DNA from 2 places in the Myxacorys chilensis genome. Region 2 is predicted to be linked to the other one. Evidence: riboswitches for the same ligand, from Rfam matches in the RefSeq annotation. Region 2 holds a riboswitch; the other holds the start of a gene.

Region 1 (8,069 bases), on a different contig from region 2:
ATCGCAAACACGCGACCTTGATCAATTCGACGGCGATACCACAGAAACTTGAGAATGCCTAACCAGTTTAGCTTGCCATTTACATGCTTTAGCGCAATGTTATAGTCCGGCAAACTCATGAAAAAACCGATCATTTCACCGTTGTATTCTGCGATCGGAAATGTATCTGGATCAACTAAGCTTTGTAGCGATTGTGCTTGTTCTAAAAATTCGTCTTGCGTTCGGGGTGTCGAACTCCAATTGCCTGAAAATGCTTTTGTGTAGAGCTTGTACATCTTGATCGCATCTTGGGTAAAGTCATCTCCTTTAGTTCGGATGGAGCGGAATGTTACTCCTGATTTGCACGCAATTTTGTAACCCTTCTCAAATTCAGGCGATAGAGGTTTGTCTAACGGCAGATTGTAGGCGTAAGCATCTTTCGCCTTCTGCCAGCCATCGCGCACCATAAATTCTGGGTAGTAAGCCGGGTTGTAGGGCATCATCACCATTGGCGGTGAATCAAAGCCATCGACCAGAAAGAAACAGGAGTTTTGAGTCGAGAAGTTGATCGGACCTCGAACCTCTGTTAGGCCGCGATCGCGTAACCAATCGCAAGCAGAGTTGAGGAGAGACGTTGCGATCGCGGCATCATTAATACATTCAAAAAAACCGAACAGTCCGACGTTGTTTCCCTCACGCTCAATCAATCGTCGGTTCACCATCGCCACAATTCGACCTACTCCTTCTCCGTCCTTCACCGCAATAAATGGCTGAAGCTCTCCATATTGGCGAAACGGATAGTCAGGTGAAAGCTCTTTGATAAGGTCGCTCCGCAACGGTGAAACCCAGTTTGAATCATGGGCATACACTCGCGCAGGCACATCTAAAAAGATTTCTTGGTGTTGGGCAGTTGTAACGGGGATGATTTGAACAGGTTTAGAAGAATTCACGGCACAATCCTCTTAGTTCAATCGATTGAGTTCAAAATCATATTCACATTGATTCAGAATTCAATGTTGAATGTGATTAATCTTCACTGTGGAGTTTAATCGATTCAATAAACAATTCATACTCTAATTTTTAAGCGATGCTCCTTAGTGGGCACAAACACTCAACCACAATTAGAACTATTGCCCAGCGTACTAAGCTATCACTCTATCATCAGTTACAGAGGCGTTAATCCAGAATGCTGTAGCCGCAAAATTATTCATACAGGACTAACCGATCGAGGGCAGAACGGAGGCTAAGAGTTGCTTTCGTTGCGAGCGGCGGCCATTCGCTGTTGGGCGAGTGTACTACGGGCACGAACGGCAGCATTATCGTCTTGGTTTGCTAGGGTGTTAAGTTGGGCTTCGATTTGAGCCAACCAGGGGGATTGAGTATTGAAGAGGGCAAGTTCTTGCAGTGCTACGACTGCCGCATAGCGAACGATCCACTCATGATCCTGTGAAACGATCAGGAGCGCTTCTAACGATTGAAGCTGAGCTTTTTCCACCTGATCAGGTTGTAATTGCTCCCAGCGTGAAATTCCCAATCCTTTTGTTGCGGCACGACGGACGCTCAGCGCGAAATCGTTTTTTGCGGCATCTAACAAGGTCGGTAATGCGCGTGGGTCAGCGATCGCGGCTAGTGCCCGAATTGCCCAAGCTCTAGCGCCATAGTCATAGTCATCCAACTGTTTTAAAAGTGGGATAACGGCAGGTTCTCCAATGCGAATGAGTCCATCTACAGCTGCCACAGCCGCCCCCGGATTGTTGTAGCCTAATGCGGTAATCAGCACTGGAACTTCAGCTTCAGAGGCCACTTCTGCCAATGCCTGCACTGCTTGTAAAAGACGAATCGCGGAATCTGCGTCGTCAACAGCACGAATTAACTGGAGGACTTGAGGATCAGTCATGAGAAAAGGTTTAAGCGCAATCTGAACATAAACCATTCTATTTGACCTGGCTTACTCAATGCTGACAACTATGAAAACTGAACAAGGGAAATGAACAAGAGACGAGCAGAACTGACGCAGCAGATTTTGAGTCTTCATTTTAAAGTCACTAATTCTGTTCTATTTTCCATAGCTTCGGTTGCTTTATTGAGTTTTTGTTGAGCTAATTATTTACGGTATTGTGATTGATTTCGATAATACATTCGATATAGCTAAATTCAATCTCATTGTGAATGCATTGCAATAGCGCTTCAGACAATAAACTCTAAAAACTGACGCTTACAATTCTTATACACACAGTTCTGATTACGTGCCGATGCCCGCTAAAGCAACGAATCCATCAAGGTCATGACATGAACCGCTCCGTCCGAAAGCTCAGGCAGTGGGGTTTGTTTAACCTGGTGTTCGAGTAAGCCTTTGAGCGCAATCAGCTTGAGACTATTTTCTGCTAGCGTTTGCGCGATCGCATCAGCAGCAGCGAGATACCCGATCGCACTCAAATCAGCTAATGCCGATCGACGCAATGACAAATTATGCCCCGCTAGTGCCTTAACCAGCAGATCGCCGTACTGTCGATCTTGAGTGAGTTGGTACAGGGCGCGAGCCGCTGAGTATCGAACGCGCTCGATCGGATGGTCAAGAAACTTGGTAAATGCACGCTGCACTTCGCTCGAATCAAAAGGAGCAGTTGTCGAATGTAATTCCCCCAGCGCCTCTAAAATTGCATCGTAAGGCTGGACGAGATCAGAGTCTACTGGAGAAGGAAGCGTTCCAGGAACCTCATTGTTGAGCAATCGCATCAATACTGGAATCGCAGACGGATCGCCCAATTGCTCTAGCGATTGAGCCGCGGCTTCTCGAACATAAAAATCTGAGCACTCTAAACTTTTGATCAGGGAAGGTACAGCCATATTGGGTACTGACGGATGGCGCAATTTCCCCAACGCACGCGCTGCATTTCGCCGGAGCGGATATCCTCCCGCCTCTGTGCGATCGGACTCATCTTCCAACGCGACCATTAAGCTCTCGATTGCTTCAGGCTCGTTTACTCGAAACTTACCAAGCCACCAAGCAGCATACATTCGCAGACCCCGATCTTCACCGCGTAGGTTTGCGATCGCAGTTTCGATCGTCAAATGTCCCCCAGATGGAGAATCAATGCCGTCATTTGCTTCACCACTCATGTGACTTTCCAGAAAATTCGTCAATTTCTATGATCTGCACAAGTCTAACTCGATCAGGCCGGGGTTTGCTTTAGATTTGATGATGGATCTATCAAACGACCGCCCCAAACTTTCGTGAGAACCGGATGGGCTACTAAATCACCTGCTAATCTGTCACATCCGCAAGCGAAGCCTCCAGAAGTACCTTAAATCCGTTGCTAATTCGTAACTCCTGATTTTTGTTCTCAAAAAATTGGCACAAAAAATAGGCTGCTGTAAGCAACCTATTTATACCGATTCAGAGAAATATCAAACAAAGATAGCAATTCGTAACTCAATACAAATTGCGGCTGATTTAGGTTCCAGTCATCCAGGAGTTGGTGTACTCAATCTGGTCAGCTGTTAGAGAATCAATGGTAAAGCCCATCGCCTGCAGCTTCAGACGCGCAATTTCTTGATCCAACTCAGTTGGAATAGGATACACATCAGGAGCCAGCTTGCCCTTGTTTTTCACCAGGTACTCGGCCCCTAGCGCTTGGTTTGCAAAGCTCATATCCATTACCGCGCTGGGGTGGCCTTCAGCCGCCGCCAAATTGATCAGACGACCTTCGCCCAACACAACAACCGATTTACCGCTCTTCAGCTTGTATTCCTCGGTGAAGTTGCGAACCGTCTTCACATCGCTGGCACGATTTTTTAGCGCTTCGAGGTCGATCTCGATGTCAAAGTGACCCGAGTTCGAGACGATCGCACCATCTTTCATCGAGTCAAAGTGATCTCCGCGAATCACGTGCTTGTTGCCCGTAACGGTGATGAAAATATCACCTTTCGTAGCGGCCACATCCATCGGCATGACTCGGAAACCATCCATCACCGCTTCGATCGCAGCAACAGGGTTGACTTCAGTCACGATCACGTTAGCGCCCATGCCGCGTGCCCGCATTGCTGTACCCTTGCCACACCAGCCGTAGCCAGCAACAACAATGGTTTTACCCGCCAGCAGAATGTTGGTCGCCCGAATGATGCCATCTAGGGTGGACTGACCCGTCCCATAACGGTTATCAAAGAAATGCTTTGTTTCTGCATCGTTGACGTTGACTGCTGGGAAGGTCAGTGCGCCATCGCGCAGCATCGCTTTGAGGCGAACAATCCCAGTCGTCGTTTCTTCAGTGGTTCCGATGATATCTTCAAGCTGATGCTTGCGCTGTTGAACTAACGTTGCAACCACGTCACAGCCATCATCAATAATGATATTCGGACGGTGATCAAGCGCGATTTGCACGTGCTTGTGATAAGTCGCATTGTCTTCGCCTTTCAGGGCAAAAACAGGAATGCCATAGTCAGAGACTAAGCTTGCCGCCACGTCATCTTGAGTAGACAATGGGTTGCTGGCAATTAGAAGGGCGTCCGCGCCGCCTGCTTTAAGGGCGATGGCGAGATTTGCAGTCTCGGTCGTCACATGAGAACAAGCAACGAGTCGGATGCCCTCAAACGGCTTCTCTTGCGCAAAGCGATCGCGAATTTGCTTCAGCACAGGCATTTCACGCCCAGCCCATTCAATTCGCTGCTTGCCCTGAGGAGCCAAAGAAATGTCCTTGACTTCGTATTTCAAGCGCTCTGGAGTCGCTACCATGAATTCGATTCCTCTAGATAAATCAAATGAAAGATAGGGATCTGTAAAATCCCTCTTAACAAATTAGCCTGCAATTTCAAAACAAGCCATCTAAAACTCGGAGATCTTCAAGTTTTTTAGAGGATTTGCCAAAATCAGAGGCAGAAGTACTTCCTTCGGAATACTCCTCTACACAAAGTGCATTGAAGTCGCCTCTGAAGTCAAGGTGAGCAGCAAAGCTTATTGACGATTTAACAGAACGGTCCACAAACTCTAGCAAGTCATCATAAAGTCATTCATATAATCGTTGAAGTCCTTTTATGATTTAACAGAAATACAAAATTTGACTATTCAATTCTTACTTGTTAACGAAATAGTTAACAGATGTATTGTAGAAAGAGTTAATCTTTATATAGTAATAGCGTTCTCAATACTATTCAGAATCTGCGAATAATCTATTCGTAATCAAAATAGTTAAAACAGAATGCTCAATCGGTAGTCTCAATCAGCGTGTTTTAAGACCTGCCCAATTTAACCTGTGGGGGATTGACGCATCGCGATCGTCTTTGCTAAATTTCCTTAACTATCTTTGCTTCTACGCGGAGATTGAACTGAAGTCAGTCAGCCTAATTCAGCGTTGTTCAAGTCTCTATAAGGCTCGCAAGGTTGAAGCGGAGGAACCAACTCTTGGGGCGAACTAGGAACGCCATTGTGTGATGGCACTTTACCTAGAGGGCATCTCCCAGCTCTAGCCCGTCAGCTAACTTCGTCGGCATTGAGAGAGGACTGAAGAGCTTTTGGCTCGTCAGTGTCTCTTGTTGAGACTGCTCAGTTTGGCATAACTGAACTCAACCCTTAAAGCACTGAATTATGGTTCAACTCAGCATAATGGCGCTCTTTGTCGCCCTCAGTCAGGCTACTTGGAAGCGGACAAAGCTTGTTCTGTTGCGAGATACAGTGCTCTATCCAGCACTGGGATTTCTGGGAATTTTACTACTGTGGTACGGAATTGCTTCGCTGCGGCATGAGTTGATGCCGTATCCTCATGAAGCAGTTATTAATAATCTGGACTTCATTACGCACCCGTTTTATCAAGGTGGTGCAGGTGATTTAGGAATTGGTTGGCTGTTACTCGCGAGTTTGCGACGGGTCTTGCTGGGCTTTCTGCTAGGGGCCGTCGTGGCAATTCCTCTCGGCTTTCTGATCGGCATGTATCGCCCTGCGCTACTGGCCCTCAATCCGATCATTCAGATTCTCAAGCCAGTGTCACCTCTAGCATGGCTACCGATCGCTCTCGCTATTTTTAATTTGGCGGAACCCTCTGCAATTTTTGTAATTTTCATTACCTCTTTGTGGTCAACCATCATTAACACCGCTTTAGGAGTTTCCAGTGTTTCTAAAGATTATCTTGACGTAGCACGAGTGTTAGAAATGCCGTCGTGGCGGCAGGTTTACAAAATCATTCTGCCTGCAAGTTTGCCCTACATTTTCACCGGATTGCGAATTAGTTTAGGGATCGCTTGGCTGGTGATTGTCGCGGTAGAGATGCTAACTGGCGGCGTTGGGATCGGCTTTTTTGTTTGGGATGAGTGGAGCCGCTTGAATCTCAGTTCGGTGTTTTTGGCGGTGTTTGTGATTGGTATTACTGGCTTGTTGCTGGATGTCGCGATCGCGCAACTTGAAGCGCTCATCACTCACCGCCGAACTCCGAAAGAGGGATAAACCCTGCTCCTATCACCCGCTACATCCTCCATTTCAAACCTACTCCGCATTTCAAAACTTATGACGACCCAAAACTCCTGGACTAGGCGCGAGTTTCTGCTGGGCGCGAGTGCAACTGCAACAACAGTCGCGCTGGGAGCTTGCAATATCAGTGCGGATCGATCTGCCGCTGGATTGACTGAAGAAGCAAAGGCAATCGAGCAAGTTGTAAAACCATCTGAGCTAGAAAAACCAGATATCACCGTCGGCTATGTACCAGTGAATGACTGCGCTCCTTTTGCGATCGCCTGGAAAAAAGGCTTCTTTCACAAATATGGGCTAAACGTGCGCTTGAATCGTGAAGCAAGCTGGGCAACCTCTCGTGATGGATTGATTTTCGGGCGCTTAGACGCCTCGCCTATCGTGTCTGGAGCAGTGACAAACGCCCGAATTGGGGCAGAGGGAGCGCGTCATGCTCCCTTATGTGCAGGCATGGTGATTCACCGCCACGGCAATGCGATGACGATGAACCGGAACATGTGGAACTTTGGGTTGCGTCCCTGGCAGGAATATAACGGGAACTTAGAAGCATTTGGCCAACAATTTCGGGCATATTTTGAGCGTCAGCCCAACGAGCGCAAGGTTTGGGCAGTCGTCCTGAGTTCTGCCATCTACGAATATTTCGTGCGCTATGTGGCGGCGGCAGCAGGCGTTGATCCGCTCAAAGAGTTCCGCATCATCATTGTTTCCCCTCCCCAAATGGTGACAAACGTGCGGATTGGAGCGATGCAGGCTTACATGGTTGCCGAACCGTGGAACACTCGTGCCATTACTGGAAATGCTGGCGTTGGCTTCACCTTTGCTCAGGGCAAAGAAGTTTGGCTTGGGCATCCCGATCGCTTGCTGGGTGTAATGGAATCATTTATTAAAGAGAATCCCAAAACCTATCGATCGCTGCTAAAAGCGATGATCGAAGCCTGTCAATATTGCAGCAAACCGGAGAATCGCGTTGAAGTGGCTCAACTGATCACGGAGCGATCGTTTACCGGAGCAAAACCAAAAACTGGAGCGATTGACAAATTTACAGCTCCTGGAATCGTCGGCAACTACAATTACGGCGGCTTTGATAGCAAAGACCGCACCGTTAAAGCCGAAGACACGACCATATTTTACGATTTGCCGCCCAACCTGCCGCAAAAGCCAGGAGAAACGTCAACGTTTTTGTGGCAATCGGAAAGTCTTTGGTTGATGACTCAAGCGGCCCGCTGGGGGCAAATTAAAGAGATTCCCAAGAACGCGGATCAGCTTGCGGCTCAAGGCTGGCGCACAGATATTTATCGGGACGTTGCTAAAGAAATGGGCATTCCCTGTCCCACTGACGATTACAAAATCGAACCTCCCGAAGTGTTTATTGACAAAAAAGGCTTTGATCCAAGTGATCCAGTGGGCTATCTCAAAAGTTTCGAGATTCGCGCCGATCGCCCCGTTCCGATTTACTTCAGTTAGGGAAACTCAAACCGCTCAACCCTTCGTTTACCTATTCACCCTCCAAAACCATTCTGCAAAACTACTCTGCAAAACCATATGACTAAGTCAACCTTGCAAACAGCAGATACTAACGACAGGCAGCCAGAAACGGCTGGATTCTTAGAGATTAAAAACTTAAGCAAAGCCTATC
Region 2 (8,069 bases):
GTAAGCCGATCACGACAAGGTGAGTCAAAATAATCTTGTCAAGAATCGGACCAAAGACGGTAATGGGGGTGCGCGGCAGTCCTTTTCGCATAGCTACTTGTTAAAAAATTAAAGGGTCCTTCATAGATAGAAACCATGTGTAACAAGTCTTGTCAAATCTTTATGGACAGTTGAGTTGGCTGGAAGGCTCAGCCAAAATCACTGAAACTGCAACACACCCTAGCTTTGACGCTGTAGGTAAGATTGCTCAAAAGATATAACAAGGTTTGTTAAGATTTCTCTACCAAAAGGAAGAAACGTCACGGTTTTTCACTAAATGAAATCTTCATCTTCGTCCCGAATCATTACGGAAACTTGACAAAAATTTTGGCTCCGCAGCGAGAGAGTTTCGCCACAGAGCCAGATTATTTTGCTACAAGGTTAAAAAATGCTGATACGTACCAAGTATGATTCACTAATTCTGGATTAGCCTTCTGCCTCAATGTCCACTAGCTGAATGTCAAACGTCAAGTCTTCTCCGGCCAACGGATGATTTGCATCCAGCGTAATGTCTGCCTCTGAAACTTCCGTCACAACGACTGGGATTGGCTGTCCAGTCGGCTGCTGAATTTGAAGCTGCTGACCAATTTCTGGCTCTAAATCTCCTGGCATCTGAGCGCGATCGACAATCACGACCATATCTTCGCGATGAGGACCATAAGCTTGCTCGACGGGAATAAGTTCCGTCTTTGAATCGCCCGGACTCATGCCTACTACCGCCTGCTCAAATCCAGGAATAATTTGTCCAGAGCCAATTGTAAATTCTAAGGGAGAGCCATCGGTGGAAGAATCAAAAACGGTTCCATCGTCAAGCTTGCCCGTATAGTGGACTTTGACCATATCTCCAAGCTTTGCCTGAGCCATAAGCGCAGTTCTCCTAGGGTTGATTTCATCCTTTTCACTCTAGCGGGAATGGTCGGAAACAGTTTACTTCTAAATATTCATGTAATCTTCTAAATTTTCATGCAGCAAGCCGATGTGATTGTGATTGGAAGCGGCATTGGTGGTTTGGTGGCAGGGGCACTCCTCGCTCGCTACGGCAAACAAGTTCTCCTCTGTGAAAGCCATACGATCGCGGGTGGAGCCGTCCACGGATTCTCGCGCCAAGGATTTCACTTCGATTCGGGCGCATCGTTCTACTGCGGGCTTTCTGACCCAAATTCGCTCAATCCTCTGCGACAAGTTTTAGCCGTTTTGGGAGAAACCATTCCTGCGATTCCCTACGATCCGTTTGGACATTATCATTTTCCTGACGCTACGCTGCCGATCTATGGCGACTCCGAAAAATATCGAGCGGCGATCGCAGCCATAACTCCTCAAGGCGCAACAGAATTTGCTCAACTAGAAAAACGCTTCTTGCGCCTATATGAGGGCTTACGCGCTATTCCTACTCTGGCACTGCGATCGGATCTCAACCTCATTCCCACGCTGATCCGCTACTTTCCATCGTTGCTAAAGCTGTTGCCAAACCTGGGTTTGATTCAAAGCTCGGTCGGGGCGTTGGTGGATCAAACGATTCGTGATCCGTGGGTACGGCGGTTAATTGATTTGGAGTGTTTTCTTTTATCAGGATTAAAAGCTCACGGGACGATCGCCCCGGAAGTTGCATTTATGTTTGGAGAGCGATCGCGATCTGTCATTGACTATCCGGTTGGAGGTAGTACTGCGATCGTGGATGCCTTGATCCGAGGCTTCAAGAAATGGGGCGGACAGCTTCGCTTGGGAACGCATGTCGAGCAAATATTGGTGGAATCAAGCACCGTGAAAGGTGTTCGACTGCGAAATGGGGAAACCCTAAGTGCCCCGATCGTCATCTCCAATGCCACTATTTGGGACACCTATACCCATCTGCTACGACCATCTGATGTTCCTACTGCCTACCGTCAATCCGCGCTAGCAACTCCCACGGTCGATAGCTTTATGCACTTACATCTAGGCATTCGAGCCGACGGATTAGAGGCGTTGACTGGGCATCATGTCGTCGTGCACGATGCTGATCAAGACATCGCTGAGCCGGGGAACACCTGCATGATTTCTATTCCTTCAGTGTGGGATAAAAGCCTTGCGCCTGTAGGCCATCATGGAGTTCATGCCTATACCCTCGAACCTTATGAAGGCTGGATGCGCGACGAGCAGTACGAGATGAAGAAACGAACGCGATCGCACTCCCTCTTTCGCGCCTTGGAGCGAGTCATTCCAGATATCAGGCAACGGATTGTGCTAGAACTCATGGGCACGCCATTAACTCATGCTCGGTATCTGCGTCGTCATCAAGGCACTTATGGAGCCGCTATTGCTGCCGGAGCAGGACTGTTCCCCAGTTGCCACACTCCAATTTCAGGACTCTATCGCGTTGGTGACAGTACGACTCCCGGCATCGGAGTTCCTGCCGTCGCCGCTTCTGGAATTCTCTGTGCCAATACGCTAGTTCATCCCAAACAGACTTTAGAACTGCTAAAACTTCTCTAAAATTCATGTTCCAGGTTCTTCACTATCGAGGCGAAATTGCGGCTCTTAGCGCTGCCTTCATTTGGGCCTGTGCCTCGCTGGTTTACACCGGAGTCGGACAGCAAATCTCGCCTCTAGCGCTCAATTTGACGAAAGGATGGATTGCGATCGCGATGCTCGGTTTCACTCTATTTGCAATCGGCCAACCTGTGCCACTGATCCATGTCAAAAGCGCCATGCTGCTGTTGCTTAGTGGTGCGATCGGCATCGGATTTGGCGATACGGCTTATTTCAATGCACTCAACTCGATTGGCGCGCGACGTACTCTCCTATTTGAAACCCTCGCGCCTGCGATCGCTGCCCTTTTAGCGCTGGTTTTTTTACAAGAAAGACTCTCATCACAATCCTGGTTCGGAATTGTGATGATTTTAACAGGAGTAATTTGGGTTGTTCTTGAGCGCCTTCCTGAATCAACAGAACCGTCTTATCAAATCAGGCGCGGTGCTTTATTTGGGTTGCTTGCTGCTGTAGGACAAGCGATTGGTGCTGTCCTCTCTCGATTTGCCTTTATCGACTCTGATGTTGACCCATTGTGGAGTACGTTAATTCGCTTAATTGGCGGAACAATAGTGCTATTGATTTGGGGTGTGGCACAAAAGCAGTCTCATGAAATCGTTAAACCATTGCGCTCTCAAAGCCTCTTTTTCGTTGTTGCTGGAACTGCTTTCGTTAGCACCTATTTGGGAGTTTGGCTCCAGCAAATCTCGCTTAAATTTGCTCCTACTGGAGTCGCTCAAGCCCTCACCAGCACCAGCCCGTTGTTCGTTATTCCGCTCACTCGAATGTTGGGCGATCGCGTTAGTATTCGATCAGTGATTGGTGTCTTGATTGCTTTAGCAGGTGTGAGTTTATTGTTTAGCAGAGCGTAACTTACAAAACTACAGCTATTACGTTCTGTACGAAGAGTAATAAAACAAACAAAAAAAGACTTAGTATATTCACGTGCTTTTGCAACTCCCCGTCTCATGCTTCGGTATTTATGCCAATGAGAAAGACCTGAATAACCTAGTATTTTGTACATCAAGGCGAATTAGCTAAATGCCTCTCACAAAAGCTTCGGATCGAACGTTGGACTTTCATTGAGATGTTGGTTATGCAGACCCTGTTCCTACTCCCGGTTGGCTTTTATCTTCTAGTAATGCCGATTTTGTTTTCCGCTTGGATGGCTTTCTTCCGCCGCGATGAAGAAATGTCTGATGAAGAAAGAAAAACATCTTGGTTTGTCATTGCGATCGCAACAATGCTTTGGCCTATTGTGCTTCCCTTCGCTTACTTAGAACTTTTAGGCAAGCTCAAGCGCTCCACAAAAACGGCACGTCTCTACCAACGTATGCTTGAGACAACTAATGCTCAGCAAGCAGCTTAGGACAAAGCTTTCAGTAAGCTAACCCCGTTTTTCTAGCTTGTAAGAATCTATCTGTGAAAAATATTAAGAATTTTCTATCAGTAGTCTTTTCTAGACTAAAAAGTAGCGTAGACGACTACTTAATTTTTATTTATGAAAAATCACAGTTTATAAAGAACCGCAGAGTTGGAATGCACTGATATACTAGTTTAGGGTGACTTATCAGTTGAGCAAATTCATGATCTGGAGTGGTTTTGTTTTGCAGATAGCAGTTCTCACACCTTGACCTGTAATAAGTTGGTTATTAGCGGATTTAGAATCAAATTGCCGAGCTTAAATTCTGGCACATCTTCTTAATTCTTAAATCTGATACATTCTCATAGTGGAATGTCTTAGCGTCAATTTCTCAGTTTCTTTGTGGGTAGCCTAATCTGAATCGAGCAATGGGGTAAAGCTCCAAGTTCAAATTCAAGCGGAGGAACCAATTTTTCTGGGGCGAATTTTAAGCGTTTTGAGGTTTAGGTCAAACTTCTCTGCGTTTGAGAGAGACACCTTCCAGTCTTAGCCCGTCAGCTAACTCCGTCGGCAATGGGAGGAGTGCCCAAGACTTGTACTGCCCAGTGCAGTAGTCGTTGTGGTCTCCTGGGAGTGACAGGTGTCAGCTTATAGTGACACCGGTAGCTTGGCCCGACCCACCTCTCGCACACCGTCGTTAGGAGAGGTTTGTTATCGTGAATATTTTGTCAATGCTGGCACGGCTTCAGGACACGCTGGGTTGCACTGATTTGGTCAACCAGATGTTGCTCTTGCCGCAAGCAAAATCGCCTGTAGGTTCCCACAACGCTTCAAGCTCAGAAATTAATCTAGTTGTTGGTTATTCTCACTCGCCTCGCAGTCAGACGGCGCTGGATCTGACCTTATGGATTGCTCATCAAACCCGCTTAGCTACGGGGAAACAAGTGACTGTACAAGTGGTCTACGTGATCGACGAATGGATGCAAAGACTGGCAGATTTGCAGCCTAGCCGACCCTACTGCGACTTAGAGCGCTCTGTAGGAGGACACAGCGCGACTGGTGGAACTGCCATTGCTGAATGTCGAGAGGTAGACTTACAATCGGCTCCAGCAAGTATGGCGGAGGTGTTTGAGCAAGCCGATCGCATTCTTTGGCATGCGCGTTGTCTTGCAGAAGAGTGGCGAGGTTCTCTCAAAACTCATTTGCGATTTGGCTCCGTTGCTGAAGAGCTAAAAGCGGTTGTCGAGTCTGAGTCAGCCTCGCTGATGATCTTGGGCTGTGAGTCTAAACACCATTCATTGGTCAAGCAACTGCGTCGACTCCCATGCCCGGTGCTAGGAATTCCATCGAATGTAGAAGACCCCTAAGAACATTAAGTCATCGCTTCTACGTTTTTTCTGCTCTTCTAAGAGAGGTTCTAAAAACTCTTCAAATCTCCTAACTTCTGGAAGTTTAAGGTCTATCTTTTCTAGAAGTTAGGAGATTAGGGGGCGAATGCCAACAAATCAAAAATGAGACTTCTTGCAGAAATACTCAGGAACTTCACAGGGTAGAAAGAATAAGTGCGAGAGAATGTCTAACTCCCTCTAGCGCTCTAAATTACGTTGTATATCAGACGCTTTGATTTCCATCACGTACAGCTTCTTGCTCTCTGGTTCCATGCCATAGAATAGGGGGGCATTTTTCATAAATCGTAATTCTTTAAGCAAAGTGGCTGATATTCTGACTCAGCTTAGTAAGGGACAGTTGCTGATCGTCAATAGTCGTAGACGAAACGGCTTAATCTTATATAAGCGCTTTCATGCTGAGTTCGCCGGACCTGGAGCCGCTGTCGGTAGTTTCTTTGATTTAGATTGTGAACGAGTGTTACCCATAGGTGATTTGGCGTTGGTCTGCCCAAAATCCCCTGAGGAGCGCCAAAAGGCATATTTAATTCGTCGGCAGTGGATTCGATTGACTCAACAGTTGACTGACAATCCATTACCAACTCAGCGAGCGCAAATGATTCTGAATCAGTTTGAAAATTATTTTGGCGCAGAAATAGTAGCTCAAGTGCCAGATGATGCCTTCGCGCTTCTCGTTGGGGTGTTACCTCAGACGATTGAACTGATTCGTCGAAACTCCCAAACGTCTTAAATATAAGCGGCGCAGGCTAGAGCATTTCGACTAGAGCTTGTTTCATTCGATTGCAGGTGCGCTGATTTTCGTCTGGAGTTCCTACGGTAAGCCGCAACCCACCACCCGTGTGCCGAATCAGGGTGCCTTGCTGTTTGAGCGATCGATAGATTGCTTCGAGTTTAGAGTTAGCCTCATCCGCATTCTGCAACCGAATATGAATGAAGTTGGCATCACTATTCCAGAGGCGAAGCTGTTCGTGTTTTGAAAGTTCTGCAATCAGTTTGCGACGTTCTATTAGCAAAACATCCACGATCGCGAGGAGATGCTGCCGTTCCGATAGGGCAAATTGTGCAGCGGCGATCGTAAAGCTTGGCAAGTTATAGGGCAATCGGACGTTCTCTAGTGTGGTGATTAAATCGGGATGAGCGATCGCATAACCGACTCGATGTGCCGCTAAGCGAAATGCCTTTGAGAATGTCCGTAACACGACCCAGTTGGGATGCTGTACCAGTTCATCTGCTAATGTTGTCTGGCTAAATTCAAAATAAGCTTCATCAATGACAATCAAGATGTGTTGAGGAAGGCTCCTTAGCCAAGTAATTTCAGCTTCAGTTAAAGCGTTTCCAGTGGGCGAGTTGGGATGCACCACAAATACAACTCGAATCGGTGGCTGTTGAGTATCGGTGATGGCGGCTTGTGCGGCGGTCAAATCCATCTCGAAGGTGTCAGGCGATCGCACGATCGTAACCACTAGAATTCCTAATGTCTTCGCCAAAATGTCATACATCGAGAATGTAGGATTTGCGACGAGAATAGAGCCTTCTCCGTTGAGGCACGTTGCAATCAACAGAGAGCGAATCAATTCATCAGAACCGTTGCCAACGGAGATATTTGCAGCCACAAAGTTGGCGTTAGAGGAGTCTGTTGCGTAAGCTGCGATCGCCTCCTTTAAGGCAAGATAACCTCCGTCGGGATAACGATTCGATTCGATCTGTTGTTGCCATGTCCAGGCCAATTTTTCCTTCAGTTCTTCGGGCAGATCGTAAGGGTTCTCGTTCACATCTAAGCGATCGAGATGCACGGTTGAATTATCAGTATGGTGAGTACTGTAAGAGGTGAGCTGGGCTAAATCTGACCGAATAAACTGGAGCATGGCAGAAACGATAGGTTTTGAGTGAGAAGGGTCGCCTTGATGTGCAACCCACAAATTTTGCCATCAGGAACGTTGTCTTTGCGCCCTTGAGACTTAATTGAGACTTAAGAAACAGCGCATCCAAAGCTCTGATCTTTAGTGATGTTGTAGACCCGCTGATCAGCTTCAGTGACGTGTTGTAAAGACGCGATTAATCGCGTCTTTACAAGGCAATGCAACCAACCACAGGTTTACAACACTAGGCGGGATAGATTCGCAAACGGCGATTTGGCTCCTCACCAAAGCTGTTCGATTTTAGACGATAGTGTTCGACCAACTCATGCTGCATCTTGCGAACCATTGCCGATCGCGGCAACAACTCAACAGGTTGTCCTTTCGGAATGACAATCTGTTCAACCGCTAATCTTGCTTCTTCTAACGCTTCGATTTCGTCAGTGCTATCGCCGCGTACGAGTAAATCTAATTCTGCATCGGTGGGCACTCCTAAATCATCTATGTTGAGTGCATGACGCAAGGAAAGAGCAATTTGAGGAACGCTATTCGATTTGACCGTGTGAATCGGAATCTGTCGTGTTTGAGCGAGATGCCGAAGCTTGGAGTGATTTTTGACGTGCGATCGCAGGGCCAGCACGGTGTCAGCATCCTCAATGTTTTTGGTCAAAACAATTGGTAAGTTCAGCGTCCGGATCACCTGATCGAGGTTTTGCCGACTCACCCCATAAGGGTAAACATGCAAGGGCAATTCTTCCCCGTTGGGACCTGGGAAGTAGCGCTGTTCAGTTGCGCTTTGATAGGGAGCAGCGCTTCCGTCGGGGCTACGCATGGCGCTAAACGGATCAGACTGCTTGTCTAAGGATTCGTCAAGCAGTTGCTCAAAGGCTTGCTGTTCGG

What was found. Region 2 has a riboswitch for cyclic di-AMP ahead of AC5JLB_RS24985 (universal stress protein). Riboswitches for the same ligand answer to the same signal wherever they lie in the genome.
Region 1: another riboswitch for cyclic di-AMP. It lies ahead of ntrB (nitrate ABC transporter permease); the one in region 2 lies ahead of AC5JLB_RS24985 (universal stress protein).

The regions. Positions count from the first base shown of each region.
Region 1 is NZ_JCACKG010000005.1:10,467-18,535, forward strand. Features, by position in the region: gene AC5JLB_RS00235 (hypothetical protein) at 1-929, opposite strand, end outside; gene cpcF (C-phycocyanin alpha-cysteine-84 phycocyanobilin lyase subunit CpcF) at 1,223-1,876, opposite strand; gene cpcE (C-phycocyanin alpha-cysteine-84 phycocyanobilin lyase subunit CpcE) at 2,239-3,099, opposite strand; gene ahcY (adenosylhomocysteinase) at 3,434-4,711, opposite strand; cyclic di-AMP (ydaO/yuaA leader) riboswitch at 5,319-5,479, shown strand; gene ntrB (nitrate ABC transporter permease) at 5,561-6,412, shown strand; gene AC5JLB_RS00260 (ABC transporter substrate-binding protein) at 6,473-7,897, shown strand; gene AC5JLB_RS00265 (ABC transporter ATP-binding protein) at 7,976-8,069, shown strand, end outside.
Region 2 is NZ_JCACKG010000242.1:13,494-21,562, forward strand. Features, by position in the region: gene AC5JLB_RS24960 (glycosyltransferase family 2 protein) at 1-91, opposite strand, end outside; gene AC5JLB_RS24965 (FKBP-type peptidyl-prolyl cis-trans isomerase) at 466-903, opposite strand; gene AC5JLB_RS24970 (phytoene desaturase family protein) at 1,003-2,508, shown strand; gene AC5JLB_RS24975 (DMT family transporter) at 2,514-3,416, shown strand; gene AC5JLB_RS24980 (hypothetical protein) at 3,641-3,913, shown strand; cyclic di-AMP (ydaO/yuaA leader) riboswitch at 4,337-4,492, shown strand; gene AC5JLB_RS24985 (universal stress protein) at 4,624-5,274, shown strand; gene AC5JLB_RS24990 (hypothetical protein) at 5,618-6,043, shown strand; gene AC5JLB_RS24995 (histidinol-phosphate transaminase) at 6,060-7,178, opposite strand; gene AC5JLB_RS25000 (R3H domain-containing nucleic acid-binding protein) at 7,417-8,069, opposite strand, start outside.